Regions from separate parts of the Pseudoalteromonas sp. ECSMB14103 genome, predicted to be linked through region 2. Evidence: predicted binding sites of a transcription regulator. Region 2 holds the regulator's gene; each other region holds the start of a gene.
The links. The regulator ArgR, encoded in region 2, controls arginine synthesis, uptake and breakdown. The targets are predictions, from matches to a motif close to ANTGAATANNTATTCANT.
Positions count from the first base shown of each region.

Region 1: a site for ArgR is predicted at 3,922-3,939, ahead of argC (N-acetyl-gamma-glutamyl-phosphate reductase). Genes of this name have one in related genera too.
Region 3: a site for ArgR is predicted at 4,024-4,041, ahead of gltB (glutamate synthase large subunit). Genes of this name have one in related genera too.

Region 1 covers NZ_JWGY01000006.1:42,531-50,549, forward strand. The annotation lists gene RF53_RS11185 (EAL domain-containing protein) at 1-759, opposite strand, end outside; gene panP (pyridoxal-dependent aspartate 1-decarboxylase PanP) at 1,036-2,664, shown strand; gene argE (acetylornithine deacetylase) at 2,720-3,865, opposite strand; gene argC (N-acetyl-gamma-glutamyl-phosphate reductase) at 4,087-5,097, shown strand; gene argB (acetylglutamate kinase) at 5,097-5,864, shown strand; gene RF53_RS11210 (ornithine carbamoyltransferase) at 5,872-6,804, shown strand; gene RF53_RS11215 (argininosuccinate synthase) at 6,801-8,003, shown strand.
Region 2 covers NZ_JWGY01000008.1:157,416-165,434, forward strand. The annotation lists gene RF53_RS13815 (ABC transporter ATP-binding protein) at 1-1,014, shown strand, start outside; gene RF53_RS13820 (Dyp-type peroxidase) at 1,061-1,960, shown strand; gene argR (transcriptional regulator ArgR) at 1,957-2,424, opposite strand; gene mdh (malate dehydrogenase) at 2,649-3,581, shown strand; gene ispB (octaprenyl diphosphate synthase) at 3,677-4,648, opposite strand; gene rplU (50S ribosomal protein L21) at 5,071-5,382, shown strand; gene rpmA (50S ribosomal protein L27) at 5,399-5,656, shown strand; gene cgtA (Obg family GTPase CgtA) at 5,798-6,949, shown strand; gene folA (type 3 dihydrofolate reductase) at 7,021-7,512, shown strand; gene RF53_RS13860 (DUF3718 domain-containing protein) at 7,592-7,966, shown strand.
Region 3 covers NZ_JWGY01000001.1:1,037,707-1,045,725, forward strand. The annotation lists gene RF53_RS04905 (ABC transporter permease) at 1-1,262, opposite strand, end outside; gene RF53_RS04910 (ABC transporter ATP-binding protein) at 1,266-1,976, opposite strand; gene RF53_RS04915 (efflux RND transporter periplasmic adaptor subunit) at 2,013-3,266, opposite strand; gene gltB (glutamate synthase large subunit) at 4,143-8,019, shown strand, end outside.

The sequences.
Region 1 (8,019 bases), on a different contig from region 2:
AACCCAGACAACGGCTAACTGCATATGATGACTGTTACTTTTTTTAAGTAAGTATTCCAACGCAATGTGGTTTTCAAACCCTGTACTGGAGTCAGTTGCTAATGAGCGCTTAAGTAAGTAAACATAAATAGCGGCAACAAGGATAGCTATAAAAAAGAAAAAGCTTGCCATAGCAGCTGCTTTAGAGACGCTTTCGCTTAGCTTTTGGTTAAGATCAAGAATCGTAATGTCAGCGCCAGTAAGGTAAGTTTTACCTGTTTTATCGTCAACAAAAGGGATAAATATAGTTTTAAAGTGTCCCCATTGATCGGCCGACACTTCAAATACCGGCTCAGTGGAGTAAAAAGCGCTTATGTTGAGATCGGTTGCTTCTGGGTATATATCTAAATATTGCGTTATTTTGCCATTGTTCATATCGTCTTGCGTATAGCTTGATGCAGTAAAGTACACGCGGTTGTTTTTTAATATCATTGCATATACATATGCCACATCTAGCGCTTGTGCAAACTCAGAAAGTTGCCTGCTTTTGACTTCATAGTCAAAAAAATTAATTTGACCGTTTTGATTCATGGTATTTAGGTAGTCATCACCGAGTATATGCTTAACACTGGCTGCGGCATTAAGAAGGCGCGCATCAACAGATTCCATAATTTCAGCGCGGGTTGTGTGGTAGGTGTAGTAAATATAGACCACTAAGCTGACTAAAAATAAAGCAAAACCAGCCACTAACCAGCTCACTTTCACTCTTCCCTTAAGCATTGCCTGTCCCTTTTTTGTTGTTTTAATGATTATACTTAAAATACAAAATTGCCCAATAAATAATTAGTATTTATTAGATTAAATAAAATTTTAATTAAATTAACACTTTTTTGTCATGCGTGGTGTTGCTTTTAAGGCTTTTAACGAGACATTTTACTTATATTGCAGTACAGTTAGCGCAATTATTTAGAAACACTATTGCTTAACTTACCGCCATATTTGGGCGTTTTTACTAGTTAAACAGGTGTTTTAGCAACACACACACTAGGTATTAAGATGGATCAAAAGCGTTGTGCCGTCGCCTCTAAAGAAAGCCTCAAGCGTATATTTACTGTACCTGAAGCGCCTGACTCAACTTTAAGCAAAATTGAGCTTGAAATATCGAGTAATTTAGCAGGTTTTTTAAACGAAAATATAGCGGCAATCGAAAAACCATTACATGAAATTGAAAAAGACTTTCAAGCTGCGGTGATCCCAGAAAACCCAACGTTTGTATCTGCTTATGCTCAAGACATAATGGAGCAACTTGTTGCTCATTCTGTGCATACGGCTGCACCAAGTTTTATTGGTCATATGACATCAGCTTTACCTCATTTTTTACTGCCACTTTCGAAGTTGATGGTGGGACTAAATCAAAATCTAGTAAAAATTGAGACGTCTAAGGCATTTACCCCCCTTGAGCGACAGGTGTTAGGTATGATGCATCATTTAGCTTATGGCCAAAACGATGCGTTTTACTCTAAATGGATGCACAGCGCTAAAACGTCATTAGGTGCATTTTGCTCTGGTGGTACAGTTGCAAACATTACTGCGCTTTGGATTGCTCGAAATCGTTTGTTAAAAGCCGATGGTGAATTTACCGGTATTGCATCGCAAGGGATTGTGGCAGGTATGCTTCATTATGGATACAGAGGTTTAGCGGTATTAATTTCAGAACGTGGTCATTATTCATTAGGTAAATCGGTTGATTTATTAGGGATAGGGCGCGACAACTTAGTTGGTATTAAAACAACTGATGACAACAAGGTCGATGTAAATGCCATGCGAGACAAAGCCCGCGAGCTTGAGTCTAAAGGCATTAAAGTAATGGCAATTATTGGTGTTGCAGGCACAACCGAAACCGGCAATATTGATCCCCTCAACGAAATGGCTGATTTAGCGCAAGAGATTAACTGTCATTTTCATGTTGATGCTGCTTGGGGTGGGGCAACGTTATTATCTAATACTTATCGTCCTTTGCTCAATGGTATTGAGCGAGCAGACTCAATAACAATTGATGCCCACAAACAAATGTATGTCCCGATGGGCGCAGGTTTAGTGCTGTTTAAAGATCCCGCTGCAACCGATGCAATAGAGCATCATGCTGAGTATATATTGCGTAAGGGCTCTAAAGATTTAGGTAGCCACACACTAGAGGGTAGCCGCCCTGGTATGGCTATGTTAGTGCATGCTTGCTTACGTGTTATTGGCCGTAAAGGCTATGAAATGCTAATCGATCGAAGTATAAAAAAGGCAAAGTATTTTGCTGATTTAATCAAGGCAGACGAAGATTTTGAACTTATTTCAGAGCCTGAGCTATGTTTGCTTACTTATCGCTATGTGCCTAAGCAAATAAAACAAGCGATTGCTGAGGCTGATGAAAAAACACGGATTGATATTTTTGCTTCACTAAATCGTTTTACAGCCAGTATGCAAAAACGCCAGCGTGAATCTGGACGCTCGTTTGTATCGCGTACTCGCTTGACTCCAGCTCAATACGATAATCAACCTACGGTTGTGTTTAGGGTTGTACTGGCTAATCCGCTTACCTCGGGGGTGATTTTAAAAGAGATATTAGCTGAGCAAAAAGAGCTTGCTAAAACAGACCCAGTATTTAAAAAGTATTTAAGCAAATACATGAAATAGTAAATTTAGCATTTATAAAAAAAGACGCTGTTAAGCGTCTTTTTTTATTGCTTAGCTAAAAGCAACAGGCTTTTATAATATTGCTAATGATGTGCTGTGAAGGCTTTATTTTTTCCATTGCTAAAAATTCGTCAGGCTGATGCGCCTGATTAATAGAACCTGGTCCCATAACTATGGTTTCACAACCCAGTTGCTGAATAAAAGGTGCTTCTGTGCAGTAATTAACAGCAATGGCTTTTTGGCCCGCTACCTTTTCAGCTAGTTGAACTAGCGCGCTGTCGGTTCTGCCAGTAAATGCGGGTATTGGGTCATGTAGGTCAATAACACTTACTGAGTTTGGGTATTGCTCGTTTATGTCTTTTGTTGCATCTAGCAGCAGTGCTTGTAGCTCTTGTACGCTCAACCCTGGCAATGGGCGCATATCAATATGCATTTCACAACACCCACATATTCTATTTGCGTTGTCACCACCATGAATATTACCCAAATTTAAAGTAGGATAAGGTATTTCAAAGTGGCTTAGTGAATACTTATTCTTTAATTGCTCTTTTAAGATCAGTAATTTTGAAGTCACTTTATGCATAACTTCAATGGCGTTAAGACCACGTTCGGGATCGGAGCTATGGCCAGAACGACCGACAACTCTTATTGCAGTACTCATATGCCCTTTGTGTGTAAATACTGGTGTCATATCAGTGGGTTCGCCAATAATACAGCGTGCCGGCTTTAAGTTAGGATGTTTGCAAATTTGCTGTGCGCCTGCCATGGTGGTTTCTTCATCTGCAGTGGCAAGTATTAAAATTGGCTGTGTTTGTTGTTTTTCATCTAGTTCGCTTATAGCTTGTAATACGAAAGCAAAAAATCCTTTCATATCAATACTGCCTAGCCCATACAGTTTGTTGTCGAGTTCTGTTAATTTAAACGGATCATGATTCCAGCGGCTGTCATCAAACGGCACTGTGTCGGTATGCCCAGCAAGCATTAAACCACCATCCCCGACGCCACGTTTAGCTAATAAGTTATAACGCCCTTTTTTACCTTCCAGTTCTATTATTTCACAGGTAAAACCGAGCGTTTCACACCAGTGGGCAAGTAACTCGATAACGTTTTTATTACTCATGCATTCGCTGTCTTCAATTGCACTGATAGACGGGGCTGCAATTAATTGCTGGTACATAGAAATAAACGAAGGCAAAGACATAAAAAATTCCAAAATAACTATTCAATTTAATTGCATAACAATATAAAAGTATTTATGATGAATATCAATTCACTTTTTAAGCATAAATATATTAAGTAACACAATGATGATAATGCGACGATAATCAAAATTCATTAACAAAAAAGACTTACTTAGCACCTAAGCTAGTGTAAGCGAACACACAAATAAGTAGTAATAGATTTTAAGATAATGAGTAAATAATGAATGTAGCGATTATTGGCGCAAGTGGATACAGCGGCGCAGAACTAGCAAGCCTTGTGGCTAAACACCCAAATTTAAAACTGTCAGGTAGCTATGTATCTGAAGGAAGCTTAGATAAACACAAATTACTGAGTGATTTATATCCAGAGCACTTAGGTTTACTTGATACTCCTTTACTTCCTCTTACAAAGTCAGCGTTCGACGACATTAATGCGAATGCAGATTACGTATGCCTGTGTACCGACCATAAAGTAAGTGTAGATTTAGCCCCGCAATTTTTAGCGATGGGCAAAAAGGTGTTTGACCTATCGGGTGGTTATCGCCTAGCAAGCAATGATGATTACGTTACTTATTACGGCTTTGAACATAAACACCCTGAGTTATTAGATGAATCGGCCTATGGTTTAGCTGAATGGAATAGCAACGACATTGCAAATGCAAATTTAGTGGCTGTTGCCGGCTGTTATCCTACTGCGGCGCTGAATGCGTTAAAGCCACTACAGCAAGCCGGTTTGTTAAGCGACGACAAAATTATTATTAATGCAGTGTCGGGTGTAACTGGCGCAGGGCGTAAAGCCAGTGTAGGTACTCATTTTTGTGAAGTGTCGCTAGCGCCATATGGTTTATTTAATCATCGCCACGGACCAGAAATAGAGCAACACCTTGGTCATCAGGTTTTATTTACCCCTCATTTAGGGAACTTTGCTCGCGGTATTTTAGAAACCATTTACGTGCAACTAAAACCTAATGTTACAAGTGAGCAAGTGGCTAAGGCCTACAGCGTGCTTGAAAACGAGCCTTTAATCCGCTTGTTAGGTAGTAAGGTCCCGTCAATTAAGGGAGTTGCAAAGCAGCCTTATGTTGATATTGGTTGGCAGCAGCAAGGCTCTCAACTAATTGTTATGGCAGCCATTGATAATTTACTAAAAGGTGCTGCAGGGCAAGCTCTGCAGTGTATTAATTTATCAATGAATTTAGACCACACCACAGGCTTAAAAGGAGCGTTTTAATGGCTAAAAAAACGTGGGTTATTAAGCTTGGCGGCGCTGTACTTAACACTGAAAACGCAGCTCATGCGTTATTTGATGTGTTGTCTAATCAGCCAAGTCATAACTTTGTAATTGTCCATGGTGGCGGGGCATTAGTCGATACATGGTTAAAAGAAGCCGGTTTTGTTAGCGCTAAGCATCAAGGTTTACGTATTAGCCCTGCAGAACAAATGCCCCACATAGTTGGTGCACTTGCAGGTTGTGCAAACAAGCAGTTAATGGCTCAAGCTATTGCTTCTGGCCATAAACCTGTTGGGTTAAGCCTTTACGAAGCAGGCGTAACCGCATCGCAAAAGCTCAAAGCATTGTGCCTAGTAGGAAAGTGCGAAAGTAACAATGACTCTATTATTAACGATTTACTAAACGTCGGGCGCTTACCAATTGTTAGCTCTATAGGTTTTGACGAGCAAGGGCTTTGGTACAACGTTAATGCAGACGAGGCAGCGGCAGCTATCGCCAATAATTTAAATGCAGAGCTTATTTTTATGACTGACGTAGAGGCCGTTCTTGACGCTAATAAGCAGCCATTACATCAATTAGATACAAAACACATTGAGACTTTAATTGCAGAGGGAGTAATTGTGGGCGGGATGGAGGTCAAAGTTAAGACCAGTCTTCACGCTGCCCTACACTTACGACGCGGTGTGTATATTTCCAGCTGGCAAAAGCCAGAAAATTTAACTGCTCTGCTGCAAGGCGAGCATGTCGGAACAAAGATTACACCATAGGGTTACCATGTTAGAGAATTTTTTAACGGGTCTAGAGTTAGACCAACAAGGCGCACTTAATTTATTAAAGCTGGCGCGTGATTTAAAGGCAAAGCCAGAAAAATACAGTCAAGTACTAGCGGGCAAGTCAGTTGTTACGCTATTTGAAAAACAAAGCTTACGTACACGTTTATCGTTTGATATTGGCATTAATCGTTTAGGTGGTCATGCGGTTTATTTAGATCAGCAAAATGGCGCTATGGGTGCACGTGAATCTGTAAAAGATTTTGCACTAAATATTTCTACATGGGCTGACGGTATTGTAGCGCGTGTAAACCAGCACAGCACGTTAACCACATTAGGTGAGTACTCTTCTGTTCCTGTGGTTAATAGCTTGTGTGACTTGTATCACCCGTGCCAAGCATTGGCAGACTTTTTAACGCTTCAAGAAGTACATGGCGATGTGAGCGAGCTTAAAGTAGCTTACCTAGGAGAGGGCAATAATGTAACTCATTCACTTATGTTACTTGCTGCAACACTGGGTACTGATTTTGTGGCAGTAACGCCAAAAGGCAGCTCGCCTGATTCGCAAATTCTTAAAAAGGCCGAGCAAATAGCAGCTATGAATGGCGCATCAGTAATGGTAAGTGACCGTGTAGAAGCGGCGGTTGGCGCAAACGTTGTTTACGCCGATACATGGGTGTCTATGGGCGATGATACGCCTCTTGAGCAAGTTAAAGAAAAATATATGCCTTATCAGTTAAACCAAGCATTGCTAGATCAAACAGGGGCTACTACGGTATTACATTGCCAACCGGCACACCGTGAGTTTGAAATTACCTCTGAGGTAATGGATGGCCCAGCATCAAAAATTATTCAACAAGCAGAAAATCGCATGCATGCGCAAAATGCTCTGCTAGTTACATTACTAAATCCAAATTTTGTTAAGGAACACCTATGAGTTCAATTAAAAAAGTCGTTTTAGCCTATTCAGGTGGTCTAGATACATCGGCTATCGTGCCATGGTTAAAAGAAAATTACGGCTGTGAAGTAATCGCGTTTGTTGCCGATGTAGGCCAAGGCGCAGAAGAGCTTGAAGGCGTTGAAGAAAAAGCCATCGCATCAGGCGCATCAGAGTGTTACGTGGTTGACTTAAAAGATGAAATGGTAAGTGAATACATTTACCCAACGCTTAAAACAGGTTCTATTTATGAAGGTACTTACTTACTAGGTACCTCAATGGCGCGTCCAATTATTGCTAAAGCGCAAGTTGAAATTGCACGTAAAGTAGGTGCCGATGCACTGTCGCATGGTTGTACGGGTAAAGGTAACGACCAAGTACGTTTTGAATCGTGCTTTGCAGCGCTTGCTCCCGATTTAAAAGTCATTGCACCATGGCGAGAGTGGGACTTATCAAGCCGTGAATCACTACTCGATTACTTAGCCGAGCGTGATATTCCGTGTTCTGCTTCAGCAACAAAAATTTACAGCCGTGATGCTAACGCGTGGCATATTTCTCACGAAGGTGGCGAGCTTGAAGATCCATGGTGTGAGCCTAGCGATCAAGTTTGGACTTGGACTAACTCTCCTGAGCAAGCACCCGATAAAGCCGAGCTAGTAACATTAAAAGTAGTTGAAGGTGAAGTGGTTGCCGTCAATGGCGAAGAGCTTAAACCTTATGATTGTTTAGTTAAATTAAACGACATTGCATCACCGCATGGTGTTGGCCGTGTTGATATAGTAGAAAACCGTTTAGTCGGCATGAAATCGCGTGGTTGTTACGAAACCCCAGGTGGTACGGTGATCATGGCTGCGCTTCAAGCAATAGACGAGCTAGTACTTGATAAATCAAGCCGTAAGTGGAAAGAAGTATTAGGCGGCGAATTTTCGCACTTAGTGTACGACGGACGTTGGTTTACGCCGCTTAAAGACTCTATTTTAGCGGGCGCCGAGGCGTTATCTACATTAGCAACGGGTGAAGTGGTACTTAAGCTTTATAAAGGCCAAGTGACTGCGGTTCAGAAAAAATCACCTAACAGCCTATACAGCGAAGACTTTGCGACCTTTGGCGAAGATGATGTGTATGACCAATCACATGCTGAAGGCTTTATTCGTTTATTCTCGCTTTCAAGCAGAATTTCGGCGTTGTCTAAAAAGTAAATTTTACGCCCCTTGT
Region 2 (8,019 bases):
TATAACGGTACAAAGGTGATCGAAAACTTAGACTTAACCGTGGGTAAAGATGAGATTGTATGCTTGCTTGGTGCCAGTGGCTGCGGTAAAACCACCACATTAAAAGCCATTGCAGGCTTAGTTGAGGCCAAGCATGGAAGTGTATTTATAGATGGCAAGCTGGTAAGTGATGAGTCAACATTTATTGCACCAGAGCACCGAAATATAGGTATGATGTTTCAAGATTACGCGTTGTTTCCTCATCTAAGCGTAGCAAATAACATTGCGTTTGGGTTATGTAAAATGAGCCAATCCGAAAAACAACAGCGTGTGGATGAAATGCTTCAGTTAGTGCATTTGTCAGGTTGCGCAGATAGATTTCCTCACCAGCTTTCTGGTGGGCAGCAGCAACGCGTTGCGATTGCCCGTGCGTTGGCATATAAACCAAGTTTACTACTTCTTGATGAGCCGTTTTCAAATATAGATACCCAAGTTCGTTTTGAATTAATTGCAGATATTCGCCGTATTATTAAGGCGCAACAAGTATCAGCGGTATTTGTTACCCATTCAAAAGAAGAGGCTTTTGCTTTTTCTGATACGCTTGCCATTATGGATCGCGGTAGTATTGCCCAACAAGGCACGCCAGAGCAGCTTTTTGCTGCTCCTAGGTCAAAGGTGGTTGCAGAGTTTCTAGGTCAAGGCATATACTTATCCGCAGAAGCATTAACGGCTACTGAATATAAAACACCTTTTGGCACCGTTGAGTCAGATATGCAAACGAGCTGCTATCCATGTAGTGGTGAGTTATATGTGCGACCTCACCAAATTGAACTTGTGCAAGAGTGTCAAAGTGACAAACTCAGTAAACGGGCTACAATATTAAGTCGTCGCTTTATTGGCTCTGCGTATGTTTATAAAGTTGTTATAGCCGAACAAACGCTTGAAGTTGAAGCGCAATATGGCCAATCATTTGAAATCAATGAGCAGGTTATAATAAAAATAAAACCCCACACAGTGAATTTTTTTGAATCATAGTTAATGTGATTCACTGTGTACATATCTGTAAAACTGAGGAATAACAATGGCGCAAGCGCAATCTGGGATTTGTGCTGAAGCAAACCTGCATGGTTTGCATTTATTTTTTAATGTGTTTGATGGTCAAGACGAATCATTGCGCGCTAAATTAAAACAAGTAAGCGCAATTGAAGAAGAGTTTAATGATCAGTTTTCAGAGTCGATGTTGTCGTGCGTTGTTGCCATTGGCGCCCAATATTGGCCTCATATTCTTCCTGAGTATATTCCTAGTGAGCTGCAAAGCTTTCCAAATATAAATCATCCAGATCACCAAATGAGTGTTCAGCCGTGTGACTTGTTTGTGCAGGTGCGTTCAGACAGAGAAGACGTAAACCACTTATTTGCATTGCAAGTTTTAAAGCTTTTTGCACCTGATGTCGAGCTGGTGGAGCAAATACGTAACTTTCGTTTTTTAGATGGCCGAGATTTTAATGGTTTTATTTATGGTGGTGATACGCCACACGGAAGAAAAAAGCGTTCAACTGCTTTAATTAATAAACCTGGTTGTTTTGAAGATCAGGGAAGTTATATTCATGTTCAGCGCTATAAACACGACTTAACTGTTTGGCAGCACTTATCGCTCAGTGAGCAAGAGCAAATTATGGGCCGTACACGACTTGATAATACGCTTATAACCCCAGCACTAAATACCAGTCATGCCACGCGTAGTGAGTTAAAAGATGAAGAGGGGCAACCCCTTTTGTTGAATCAAAGCATGCCTTATGGCGATGTTTATGAGCAAGGTATGTTATGCATAAGCTGCGCAAGTACTGGTACTGCATTTGAGGCTGTATTAAATAGCCGTTTAGGGGAGGGGGAGTGTTACGACCATTGGCTTGATTTTACTCAAGCCGATATGGGGTCTGCTTTTTTTGCCCCCTCAGTTGGGTTTTTAAAGCAAATTTAAACCGTATCAAATAAAATACGTACTCGTTCAAGCGTAACGTCTATTTCAGAAATTTTAGCTGGGGCAATAAATATAGTATCGTCTCCGGCAATAGTACCTAATACACCATCGGCCTTTCCTAACGAGTCAAGTAAGCGGGCAATAAGCTGCGCAGCGCCTGGACTGGTGCGAATAATGATCATCATTTCATTATGCATAATATCAATGACTAACTGGCGTAATGGGCTTTTAGCTGTCGGCACTCCCATTTCAGCGGGTAGGCAGTAAACCATTTCTTGTTTAGCGTTGCGGGTTCGCACAGCACCAAACTTACTTAACATGCGTGACACTTTACTCTGGCTTATATTGTCAAAGCCTTGCTCTTTAAGCGCATCAACTATTTCGCCCTGAGAGCCAAAGTTTTCTTCTTTTAAAAGTGATTTAAACGCTTTTACCAATGCTTCTTGTTTATCTTGAGGTTGCATAGTCTTTATTCATTATTGTTATTTATGCTGTAAATACTACACAAAAATGAATAATTATGCAGCAGTTGTTTAGTCAACTTGACAGTTTGATGCGATAAACCACCAAAGTTTACAACTATGGTCGAAAATATCGCAAAATAGGCCCGATAAATTTGTTTTTAGGCGCTAATTTCATTATCTTAAGGGCCACAAGTATTTCCTACCTCAAATGACGGAGAATTCCAATGAAAGTTGCTGTATTAGGTGCTGCAGGCGGTATCGGTCAAGCATTGTCTTTACTATTAAAAACAGGCTTACCAGCTGGTTCTGAATTATCACTTTACGATGTTGCACCAGTTGTACCAGGTGTTGCTGTTGACCTATCACACATCCCAACTGATGTTAAAGTAGCAGGTTTTGGCGCAGACGATTTAAACAAAGCGCTTGACGGTGCTGATATTGTTTTAATCCCAGCGGGTATGCCACGTAAACCAGGTATGGATCGTGCAGATTTATTTAACGTAAATGCCGGTATCATTAAAACACTAGCTGAAGGCATTGTAGCTAGTTGCCCTAAAGCACTTGTGGGTATCATTACTAACCCAGTAAACGGCACAGTACCGATTGTGGCTGAAGTGTTCAAAAAAGCAGGCACATACGATGCAAGCCGTGTATTTGGTATTACTACGCTTGACGTGATTCGTTCAGAAGCATTTGTTGCTGAACTTAAAGGCGTAGACGTTGCTACAGTTAAAGTACCAGTAATTGGTGGTCACTCTGGCACAACTATTCTTCCTCTACTTTCTCAAGTTGAAGGCGTAACTTTCACTGAAGACGAAGTTGCTGCACTTACTCCACGTATCCAAAATGCAGGTACTGAAGTAGTAAATGCTAAAGCAGGTGGTGGTTCAGCTACATTATCAATGGGTGCTGCTGCAGCACGTTTTTGTATGTCTTTAGTTAAAGGCCTACAAGGTGAAGATGTTGTAGATTACGCATACGTTGCTGTTGAAGATGGTGATGCAGAGTATTTTGCACACCCAGTACGTTTAGGTAAAAACGGCGTTGAAGAAATTCTTTCTTACGGCGAGCTAAGCGCATTTGAAGAAAAAGCGAAGAACGATATGCTTGAGACACTGAAAAAAGACATCAAAGAAGGTGTTGATTTCATGGCGTAATAGCCAGAATGAGCATTAAAAAAGCCTGCATTTGCAGGCTTTTTTGTTGCTCGAATGTTATTTACTATTAGTGTTAAATAACAGGCTCGTTAAGGCTAGTGATCACGGTCAACGGCTATACGGGCTAAGCTTACCAATGCGTGCTTGTATTCAGATTCAGGTAAAAAATCTAAGCAAGCAATTGCTTTATCGGCTTCAAGCTCTGCTTTTTGCATTGTAAACTCAAGCGCATTGGTTTGTTTTAACGTAGATAAAATCTCTTCTAAATGTTCCATACCATTACTGTGCTCAATTGCATCACGAATTAACTGTGTTTGATACGCATTACCGTGTTGCATTGCATATATAAGTGGTAGGGTAGGCTTACCTTCGGCTAGATCATCGCCTATATTTTTACCTAGCTGGTCTGCATCGGCGTTATAATCAAGCACGTCGTCAACAAGCTGAAATGCCGTACCTAAGTGCATACCGTATAAGTTTAATGCATTGAGCGTGGCTTCATCATTATTGGTAATAATAGCAGCAAGCCCGGTAGCAGCCTCAAACAGCTTAGCCGTTTTAGAGTAAATAACTTGCATGTAGCTGGCTTCGGTTGTGTCTGGATCGTTGCAATTCATAAGTTGCAGCACTTCACCTTCAGCAATTATATTGGTTGCATCGGCGAGTATTTGCATAATTTGCATTTTGCCTAAACCAACCATTAACTGGAATGAGCGCGTGTATATAAAGTCGCCAACTAATACGCTAGCAGCATTACCAAATTCAGCGTTAGCCGTCGGGGTGCCTCGGCGTAAGTTTGACTCATCAACAACGTCGTCGTGTAATAAGGTCGCGGTGTGAATAAACTCAACAATGGTCGCAAGTGTAATGTGGTCTTTACCAGTATATCCTAGCGCTTTGGCAGCTAAAATAGCTAACATAGGACGAACGCGTTTACCGCCGCTATTAACTATGTATAAACCAAGTTGGTTTACTAACGCCACATCTGAGCGCATTTGCGCATGTATAAGTTGATTGACGTCATTCATATCGCTTTCTATTAACGCCTGGATAGCTTTTATATCCATTGATCTCCGAGCCAATTTTTATGTGTGAACGGCGCAGATTGTACAACAAAAAACGCACTAGCTCGATATTTTGTGACGATTGATTTAAAAAACCTACCTAAAGTGCTTAATAAGTGCTTAATTCAATCACAAATGTGTTTAATTACTAGACGATGAAAGATGGTTTTTGAGTTTGAATAATGGTCGACGCAGGTTGCAATTTTATTAGTAGGGTTATTTTTGCAAAGAGTTAAAAAGCGCTTGGCAAAAGGCTTAATTAATATAAAATAGAGAAAATATTGAATTGCTCTCAAAGCAGCTACTTTTTATTCATTTTAATTACAAAATAGGCTTGCTAGTTATTTCGCGTTAGCGTAAACTTCGCGCCCTATCGAAGAATATTTTAGTTGCGCCGATTTGAGGGTGCACAGACGGAGTTAATTATGTACGCGGTTTTCCAAAGTGGTGGTAAACAGCATCGTGTGACTGAAGGTCAAACGATTCGTCTTGAAAAATTAGACGTTGAAACTGGTGCGGCAGTTGAATTTGATTCAGTGCTTTTAGTTGCTGATGGTGAGAAGATCGAGATCGGTGTACCGTTCGTAAACGGTGGTAAGATAACAGCTGAGGTTGTTTCACATGGTCGCGGTGAGAAAATTAAGGTTGTTAAATTTAGACGCCGTAAGCATTCTCGTAAGCAAATGGGCCACCGTCAATGGTTCACTGAAGTTAAAATCACTGGCATTAGCGCTTAATTAGAGGTACTTAGAAATGGCACATAAAAAAGCAGCTGGTAGTACTCGTAACGGTCGCGATTCAGAAAGCAAACGCCTAGGTGTTAAGCGTTTTGGTGGCGAATCAGTTCTAGCGGGTAGCATCATTGTTCGTCAGCGTGGAACACGTTTCCACCCTGGTACAAACGTAGGTATCGGTAAAGACCATACTATCTTTGCAAAAGCAGATGGTAAAGTTCAATTTGAACAAAAAGGTCCTTTAAACCGTAAATACGTAACTATCGTAACTGAGTAATCAGTAAGGTAGTTAAAAAACCCCGCCTTTGCGGGGTTTTTTGTTTTGAGACAAAAATATATACCAAAGCCAAGCCTGCAATCGGCTTGGCTTCGGTATATAATGTATAAATTAGCAAGCCAATCCCTAAAGTGAGTAATCATGAAGTTTGTAGATGAAGTAGAAATTCGCGCAGAGGCCGGAGACGGCGGAAGCGGTATCGTGTCTTTCCGACGTGAAAAATATGTCCCAGATGGTGGGCCTGACGGCGGTGACGGTGGAGACGGTGGTAGTGTTTATCTACAAGCTGATGAAAACTTAAATACCCTTATTGACTATCAGTTTGAGCGTTTTCACAGAGCTGAGCGCGGCACAAACGGACGTAGCCGAAACTGTACAGGTAAAAAAGCAGACGATTTGTTTGTAATGGTCCCTGTAGGTACACGTATAACCGATGTTGATACGCAAGAAGGGCTTGGTGATTTGACCCAACATGGTCAACGAATTTTGGTTGCAAAAGGTGGTTTCCACGGCTTGGGGAATGCACGTTTTAAATCAAGTACTAACCGAGCGCCTCGTCAAAAAACACTAGGTACACCCGGTGAAGTACGTAACTTAAAATTAGAGTTACTATTGCTAGCTGACGTAGGTTTACTAGGTTTGCCAAATGCTGGTAAATCGACCTTTATTCGCAGCGTGTCTGCTGCAAGACCTAAAGTGGCTGACTACCCATTTACAACGCTTATTCCTAATTTAGGTGTAGTGCGTCCGGAAGCTAACAAGTCATTTGTAATAGCTGATATACCTGGGTTGATTGAAGGTGCGTCTGATGGTGCCGGTTTAGGTATCCGCTTCTTAAAGCATTTAGAACGTTGCCGTGTGTTATTGCACATTATTGACGTAATGCCTGTAGATGGATCAAACCCAGTCGATAATGCGTTTGCAATTATAAATGAGCTGCATCAATACAGTCCTAAGCTTGCAGAAAAGCCTCGTTGGTTAGTGTTTAATAAAATAGATTTGTTACCTGAAGATGAAGCACAAGCACTATGCGATGCTATTGCACAAGAGCTAGGTGAGTCTGAAAATATTTATCAAATCTCAGCTATTAACAAGCTGCATACTCAACCGCTTATACATGACATTATGACATTGCTTGATAGCATGCCTAAAGAGAAGTTTGAGCAAGTTGAAGATGAAGAAATAGAATTTAAGTGGGATACCTACCATCAAAAAGCCACCAAAGGCGATGATGATGATTGGGATGACTGGGATGAAGATGATTACGATGTAGAAGTAGTCTACGAACGTTAATTTTCATTAAATATAAAAAGGAGCATAGGCTCCTTTTTTGTTTTTTAATAATAAAGTACTAGGTATTTAGTGTGATTATTTCAATGATTGCCGCTATGGCAAATAACCGTGTTATTGGTCTTGATAATAAAATGCCGTGGCATTTACCTGCAGATCTTCAACATTTTAAAGCCGTTACTACAGGTAAGCCTGTGATCATGGGTCGTAAAACTTTTGAGTCTATTGGTCGTCCTTTACCTGGTAGACGCAATATTATTATTACGCGCAACACTGAATATAAGGCCGAGGGTATTGAAACTGTAACAAGTCCAGAGGCCGCGCTGAGCTTGGTTTGTGGTGTTGAAGAGGTCATGATTATAGGCGGTGGAAATGTTTATCAGCAGTTTTTAACACAAGCTGAGCGCTTATATTTAACCTTTATTGATCTTGATGTAGAGGGTGATACACAGTTCCCTGATTATCAAGCTGTTGCAAATTGGGAAGTGAAAGAAGAGCAAGTTAAACTGCCAGACGAAAAAAATAAACATAGTTATAAATTCGTAACTTTGTATAAATACTGCTAACATTATTGCGTAAGGTTAACTAGGTTGGTACAATATTAACCAGTTAACGTAGGAATAAAGTACCAAACAAGGGTCAACAATGTTTAAATTATCAAAGTTAGTTGTTATTTCTGCTATTGCTGCAGGTTCACTTTCGTACACAGCTCCAGCAAAGGCTAATGATCAACTAGCGCTATCTATTTGCGAGTATATCGCAGCAGATGATAAAAACCGTTTACGTAGCAAGTTAAAAAGCTCTCGTGTAAAAATTCGTAACATATATGATTCTATTCAATGTAACGGTAATAACTTATTGCGTCATGCTGTTGCCAGCAATGCAGTAAATGCAGGTGAGTATATTGTTAAAAACTTATCTAAAAGTTCATTGTCAGACGGTGCCGACATAGCCTGGGCTGAAGGCAATCACGCAGGTTCTGCGCTTATTCCTGTAATTAAAGACCGTGCTGGTTTGTAATTATTAGTAATTTAAAAAAAGCCGCGATTATCGCGGCTTTTTTGTTGCTGGAA
Region 3 (8,019 bases), on a different contig from region 2:
GGATAAAGCCCGGCAATTACACAAGTACTGATTGCAATAAGTGGGGCGCTTAGTAACATACTTAAATCCATAGTCGCTAAGCTTTCGTAATAACTGTAGCTCTGACGAACACCCAATAGGCCAAACTGCGCAAATACAATCCCAAGTAGCCCGCCCAAAAGCCCTAACATAGCGACTTCAATGATATGCTGCATAAAAATTTGTCGCTTATTAGCACCAAGTGCACGGCGTACACCTACCTCTGGCGCTCGACGTAAAAATTTGGCAAGTAATAAGCCAAGTATATTAGCCAAACACACAGCCAAAAACATAAAACTTAGAGCCACTAAAATTTTGTTATCTTCACTAACCACATTATTGTAAGCCATCCATTGATTAACATCTCGAAGCCCAAAAGCGAGCTCTTTACGATTAAATCGACCGAGCTTTTGCTGCTCTTGCATATAAGCTAATAAGTAATTCTCGTAATCATTTTTTTGTTGCTCGGTCGTTAATTCAACCCAGAATTGAATCCAAACCATTTCTGACTGTAATTTGGCAGTAAAACTTCGAACATCTTCATGCTTCCAACCATTAGTATTTCCCCAATTACCAAGTTGCTTTGCCTCAAGAAGGCTAAATGGCATAAAAAGTTGTTCGGGTTGGTTAAATGCACCATTGTTTAAGTCGTAATATTTGATGGTTAGTGGCCAATTTTTTGTAACGCCAATCACTTCGTAACTAGCATCGTCAAGGTAGATAACCTGACCCACTGAATTTTTGCCAGCAAATAACTTATCGTTTAACTCCTCGCTAATGACAACAACGGGCGCTGCATTGTCTTCTTGTTGCTGTGACCACTTGCTACCATGTAAAAATTCGAGGTCAAACATATTAAAAAATTCAGGAGTGGTAAGTCTTGCACTTTGACTAAACGGTTTTACTTTGTCAGAGTCTATGTAAACAGAAAAGCCACTTCGTACCATTTTTAAACGTTGAGCACCTACTTGGGATTGATAAAGATTTGCAGCATCTTGATAAGTTAGTTGAAGAGGCTGGTTATCTGACGTCCACCATGTGCTTCCATCATCCATTATCTGTAATTGCACACTAAAAAGCTGACTGCTCTTGTGTGGGATTGGATCGGCCGACATCATGTGATACACACTCAGACTAGTCATGGTGATGCCTATACCAATTGCTATGGCAAGTACCATTAAAAAGCTTACGAGTGGTGTGCGCTTAAAGCTACGCCAACTCAGATCAATATAATGAACCAGCATGAATTATACTCCTTGTGCGACTTTTATTGGCTGTGTACCTTGGTACAAAGTAAAGTCAGCAAGTTGTCCATCAACTACTTGAATGTTGCGCGGTGCACGGCGGGCTAATTCGCTGTCATGTGTCACCATTATAATTGTGGCGCCATCGCGATTTATTTGCTCAAGTAATTCCATCACTTGGCGAGCCATTAGGCTGTCTAAGTTACCGGTGGGCTCATCGGCAAGTAAAAAGCGTGGTTCGCCGGCAAGTGCGCGGGCTATAGCGACGCGTTGTTGCTGGCCGCCAGAAAGTTGTTGAGGTAAATGTTTAGCGCGGGAGGCTAAGCCTACTTGTTCTAAACATTGCTCTATTCTACGTTTACGTTCTTTTGCTTTAATACCTCTATAACGAAGAGGTACTTCAATATTTTCATAGAGGTTTAAATCTGGTATTAAATTAAAACCTTGAAAGATAAAACCAATTTTTTGATTTCGGCAATCGGCACGTTGGTTGTCGTTTAGGCTACCCACATTTACACCATCTAAAATATAATCACCTTCACTAAAGGGCTCTAACATTCCGGCAATATTTAAAAAGGTAGTTTTCCCAGAGCCGCTAGGGCCTGTGACAGCTATAAATTCGCCTTCATTTACATTTAAATTAAAGTCTCTTAATGCGTGAGTTTGAACCATTTCAGTTTGGTATACTTTACTTATGTTTTTCATTTGTAACATGGTTTTTCCTTAAATTGGCGCTGGTTGAGAGCGCTTCTAATTTAATAAAAGCGTGTCTACTTGGTTAAATTGGTTGTAGCTAGAAATTATTATTTCGTCGTTTTCATTTAAGCCGCTTAAAATTTCTACCGCGTTAATGCTGGTGGCTCCTACGGATATAGGTATACGTCTTGCAAAATTTCCGTCTATTTTATATGCAACAATGCCACCTTGTTGCATAAAAGCGCCTCGCTTTACCTGCAGCACATTTTGGCGATTGTCGAGTAAAATACGCGCGGTTAAACGTTGATTTTGGCGAATGTTATTGCTGTTGCTTGTAAAGCGAACACGTGTGGTTACTTCGCGATTATTAACTTCGGGTGATATAGCCGAGAGCACTCCCATTATTGTTTCGTTCCCTAATTTAAGCTCTACGTCCATACCTAACCCGAGTTCGTTTGCGTAACTTTCTGGCACCTGCAACTGTGCTTCAAAATGACTTAAATCAACGAGTGTCATCAGAGGCTGACTTTGCGTGACGGCTGCTTTTTGTTGCACAAGCAGATTACCAACAATGCCTGTCACTGTGGCCCGAATTGACAGCTCATTTACTTTTCTATGTAATTCATCAACGATCAGCTGCTGACGCTCTACATCACTTTTAGCAGCTTGCAATTCAAATGCGAGTGTATCTTTAGCAAGTGCCACCTCTTGCTGTGCGTGTTTATAGGTAAGCTGAGCACGTGATAAGTCGTCTATTGCTTTTTCAAGGTCTATTTGGCTTATTAAATGCTTTTTAATTGATAGTTTTGCGCGGCGATCTTCTCTTTGTGCTGCGTTTAATTCTACACTTGCCATATCGAGTGTTTTTGTAAGGGTTAAAGTGTCTCTTCTTGATTGCAGGTGTTGCCTTTTAAGTTCACCCTCTAAGCGTTGTAATACGGATTGTTGTTGTTTTAATTCATTGTTAAGTTCAGGGCTATGAAGAACAGCAAGCTCGTCGCCTTTGGTAACTGTATCGCCAGCTTTAACGTGCAAGCTTACAAAGCCTCTCTCTGGGCTGTAGATATGTGGTGCATTGGCGGCAACAATTTTTCCACTTGCGGCTACATCACGAATAAGCGTTTTAATTTCTACTTTTGCTATTTGCACCTTTTCTTGGCTAAATGATTTAGTTGCATCCGAGCCTGACATAACTCCATAAGTAGCAGCAATAATAAGTAACAACACAGCGATAATTAAAAGAAAACGTTTTTTACGGTTTGCGGGTGTTTTAACTTGTATGTCTTGAGCACTGGTATCTTTAATCATTATTCAACCCTAACTAAATGAATTTATATTTTTTTCAAACATGACATAAAGTAGTGCTGCAAAAATAGCGGCTAGTGGCGAGAGTAAAAATAAGCTTAAAGTGAACATAATTCTTCCAAATAATAATTACTAAATTACACTATACGATTAGCATGCCAAAATTTAACCTATTGATATTATTATACTTAATAATTTATTTATTAAAGTAATATGTCCGCGGACACTTTATGTGTCCGCTTCGGACACATAAAAAGCAATGTATAAAGAGTAGATACTGCGTTGCGGGTACAAGAAAACCAGTAACGTCGGCACTACAGTGAACTCAAAGTGTAAGTGTATTTTAAAGCTAAGCTACTCAGGCGATTAAATAGCGGGGGTGACATTTAAGCTTTGACTGGTTTTATTTTTCTATTTACGAATAATTAATCAAAGTAATGAGTGGTTAAATTACAGTTTTTAAGCTGAATGAAGAATAAGGAACATAATTCTACCTGTATTTATCCCTTTTATAATTCGTTAATGAAAAGGGGTAATATTATTTGCATAATCCCCACATTTTACGAATCTCTTCAATTGAATATTTATTCACTAATATCTAAGTTTACGTTTACGTAAACTGCGTTTTAAATTGGAGGTGTTTTTACAAAATGTTAAACTTGACACCAGTGTCATGAAAAAATAACGGTGAAAATACCGCTAAATGTTAATAAAAATGATAAAAAAGAAATCTTGCTATGAAGTGAGAAATATTCAAGAATGTGAATATGTATTCAAATTACTGTTGACTCTATTTGATATAGAGGCTAGTTTTGACCGGCTGTTAGCAAATCGTCGAGCAGTTCATTAACGCTAACAGTGAAGCAAGGGGAGGGGTCTATGTTATACGACTCGAAATTAGAGAAAGAAAATTGTGGCTTTGGCTTAATTGCCCAAGTTAATGGTCAGGCTAGTCACCGGCTTATTCGTACTGCTATTACTGGGTTGGATCGTATGCAACACCGTGGCGGTATTTCTGCTGATGGTAAAACAGGCGATGGCTGTGGTTTGCTTTTGCAAAAACCAGATAGTTTTTTCCGTGCTATTGCAAGTGAGCATAATTGGCACCTTGGTAAAAACTATGCAGTAGGCATGATCTTTTTAAATTCAGATCCTGTTTTAGCACAAGCTGCAAAGGAAATTCTTAGCGAAGAATTAGAAAAAGAAACGCTAAATATTTTAGGCTGGCGCGAAGTGCCTACCGACCCATCAATGCTAGGCCCAATTGCTGTGCAGCAATTACCGGGCTTTGAGCAAATTTTTGTAAGCGCACCTGAAGGTTGGCGTTCAAAAGATTTAGAACGTCGCTTATACGTAGCGCGCCGTCGTGCTGAAAAACGTTTAGCAGACGATGAATCATTTTACATTGCAAGTTTATCTGGATTAGTGACTATCTATAAAGGCCTTATGATGCCTGCAGATTTACCTAATTTTTATCTAGACTTGGCAGATATCCGTATGACCAGCGCGATTTGTGTTTTTCATCAGCGCTTTTCAACAAACACACAGCCTCGTTGGCCACTTGCTCAGCCTTTCCGCTATTTAGCGCATAATGGTGAAATTAACACCATTGAGGGTAACCGTCAGTGGGCTCGTGCTCGCTCGTATAAATTTTCGTCTCCACTTATTCCAGATTTACAAAGCGCAGCGCCGTTTGTTAATGAAACAGGCTCAGATTCGTCAAGCCTCGATAACATGCTAGAGCTATTTTTAGCCGGTGGCATGGATTTATTCCGTGCAATGCGCATGCTTGTGCCGCCTGCATGGCAAAAAAACCGTGCTATGGATGACGATTTACGTGCATTTTATGACTTTAACTCTATGCACATGGAGCCATGGGACGGTCCTGCGGGGATTGTTATGTCAGATGGCCGCTTTGCAGCCTGTAACTTAGACCGAAATGGTCTTCGTCCTGCGCGTTATGTAATCACACAAGATGGTTTTATCACTCTTGCTTCTGAAGTGGGCATTTGGGATTACACCGCCGATGAAGTAGTTGAAAAAGGCCGAGTGGGTCCGGGTGAGCTTTTAGTAATTGATACCAAATTGGGGAAAATTTGGCACTCAGACGAAATCGACCAAGATTTAAAATCTCGCCATCCTTATAAGTCGTGGCTCGAAGAAAATGTTAAGCGCTTGACTCCCTTTGAAGAATTAAAAGAGCAAGATGCAGGCAATCGTTCATTTGACGATGAAACGTTAGCCAAATATCAAAAAATGTTTGGTTATACCAATGAAGAGTTGGATAGCGTTATTCGTGTAATGGGTGAAAACGGGCAAGAAGCAACAGGCTCAATGGGTGATGACACTCCGTTTGCTGTGTTAAGCGAAGGACATCGTTCACTATACGATTATTTCCGTCAAAAGTTTGCACAAGTCACTAATCCGCCAATTGATCCTCTTCGCGAAAACCATGTTATGTCTTTGGCTACGTGTATTGGTAGCGAACAAAATGTGTTTAACGAAACTACAGGCCACGCTAAGCGCTTACAATTCGATACACCTATTTTAATGTATGCAGACATGCAGCAGCTACTAAATGCAGATGAAGCGCATTACAGCTATTGTAAAATTGATATTACTTACACTGTTGAAGAAGGCTTGGAAAACGCAGTTAAACGCATTTGCGATAAAGCAAAAGAGAAAGCAGCTGCTGGCTCTATCATGCTTATTTTAACCGATCGTAATTTTGACGATGTAAACCTACCTATCCCTGCGGCTATGGCTGTAGGTGCAGTGCAAAAGTGTTTGGTTGATAACAATTTACGCTGTGAATCAAACATCATTATTGAAACGGGTAGCGTAAGAGACCCTCATCAATTTGCAGTGTTACTTGGTTTTGGCGCAACAGCTATTTACCCATACTTAGCGTATGAGTCGTTGGTAGCGATGAGCGACAGTAAAATCATCGATAAATCTTACTGCGAGGTAACCCTTGCTTATCGTAAAGCGGTAAACAAAGGTTTATACAAAATAATGTCGAAAATGGGCATTAGTACAGTCGCTTCTTACCGTTGCTCAATGTTATTTGAGGCGGTGGGTTTATCAGATGCTGTTGTTGATATGTGTTTTAAAGGTGTGGCTAGCCGCATTAAAGGCGCATGTTTTACAGACTTTGATGACGATCAACAAAGCTTACATAAGCTTGCCTTAAGTAAACGCAAGTTACTTAGCCATGGCGGTTTATTTAAATATGTACATGGTGGTGAGTACCATGCATATAACCCAGATGTAATCCAAACACTGCAGGTAGCAGTTCGCTCTGGTGAATACAGAGATTACAACGAGTATGCAAAGCTTGTTAACAATCGACCTATTTCAACATTACGCGATATGCTGGCACTTAAATTACCAGAAAATGGAATTAGTATTGATGATGTAGAGCCTGCAGAAGCGCTTTACAAACGGTTTGACTCAGCTGCAATGAGTATTGGTGCTTTATCGCCAGAGGCTCATGAAGCACTCGCAATTGCAATGAACCGGCTGGGTGGTTGTTCAAATTCAGGTGAAGGTGGTGAAGATAAACTTCGTTACGGCACTGAGAAAAACTCACGTATTAAGCAAGTAGCTTCAGGTCGATTTGGTGTTACACCGCATTATTTACGTAGCGCAGATGTAATTCAAATCAAAGTCGCGCAGGGTGCAAAACCAGGTGAAGGCGGGCAACTTCCGGGTGAAAAAGTAACACCTTACATTGCTAAACTTCGCTATTCGGTACCTGGCGTGACGTTAATTTCACCGCCACCGCATCATGATATTTATTCTATTGAGGATCTTGCTCAGCTAATTTTCGATTTAAAGCAAGTAAATCCAAAGGCACTAGTATCAGTAAAACTTGTGTCGGAACCAGGTGTTGGCACCATAGCAACAGGTGTAGCTAAAGCATATGCTGATTTAATTACTATATCTGGCTACGACGGCGGCACAGGCGCAAGCCCGCTAACATCAGTAAAATATGCAGGCAGCCCATGGGAACTAGGTCTAGCTGAAACACAGCAAGCCCTTGTAGAAAATGGCCTTCGTCATCGTATTCGTTTGCAAACAGATGGTGGTTTAAAAACAGGTTTAGATATTATTAAAGCTGCTATTTTAGGTGCTGAAAGCTTTGGTTTTGGTACAGGTCCTATGGTGGCATTAGGGTGTAAATATCTACGTATTTGTCATCTAAATAACTGTGCGACCGGTGTTGCAACGCAAGACGAAACACTTCGTCAAAAGCATTACCACGGCTTACCTGAAATGGCGATGAACTACTTTAAGTTTATTGCACAAGAAGCGCGTGAAATCATGGCAAGCTTAGGTGTTGCAAACTTAACTGATTTAATTGGTCGTCTTGATTTACTTGAAGCAATTGAGGGCAAAACAGCCAAACAGAAAAAGATAGATTTATCTTCTGTTATTGCGCAGCCAAACAATCCAACAGGCGAAACGTTATTTTGTAGCGCGCCAAATAGCTCACATTATTTAGGCAAGCTTAACGAAAGCCTATTAGGAAAAGCGCAAGAAGCGATAGATGCTTCAAGTGGTATTTCACTTGTTAGCCGAATTTGTAATACAGACCGTTCAGTTGGTGCAATGTTATCTGGCTACATCGCTGATAAACATGGAAATCAGGGTATGGCGGCTGACCCGGTAGCAATCGAGCTCCATGGCACGGCTGGTCAATCGTTTGGTGTTTGGAACGCAGGTGGCCTTGAGATGACCCTCGTTGGTGACG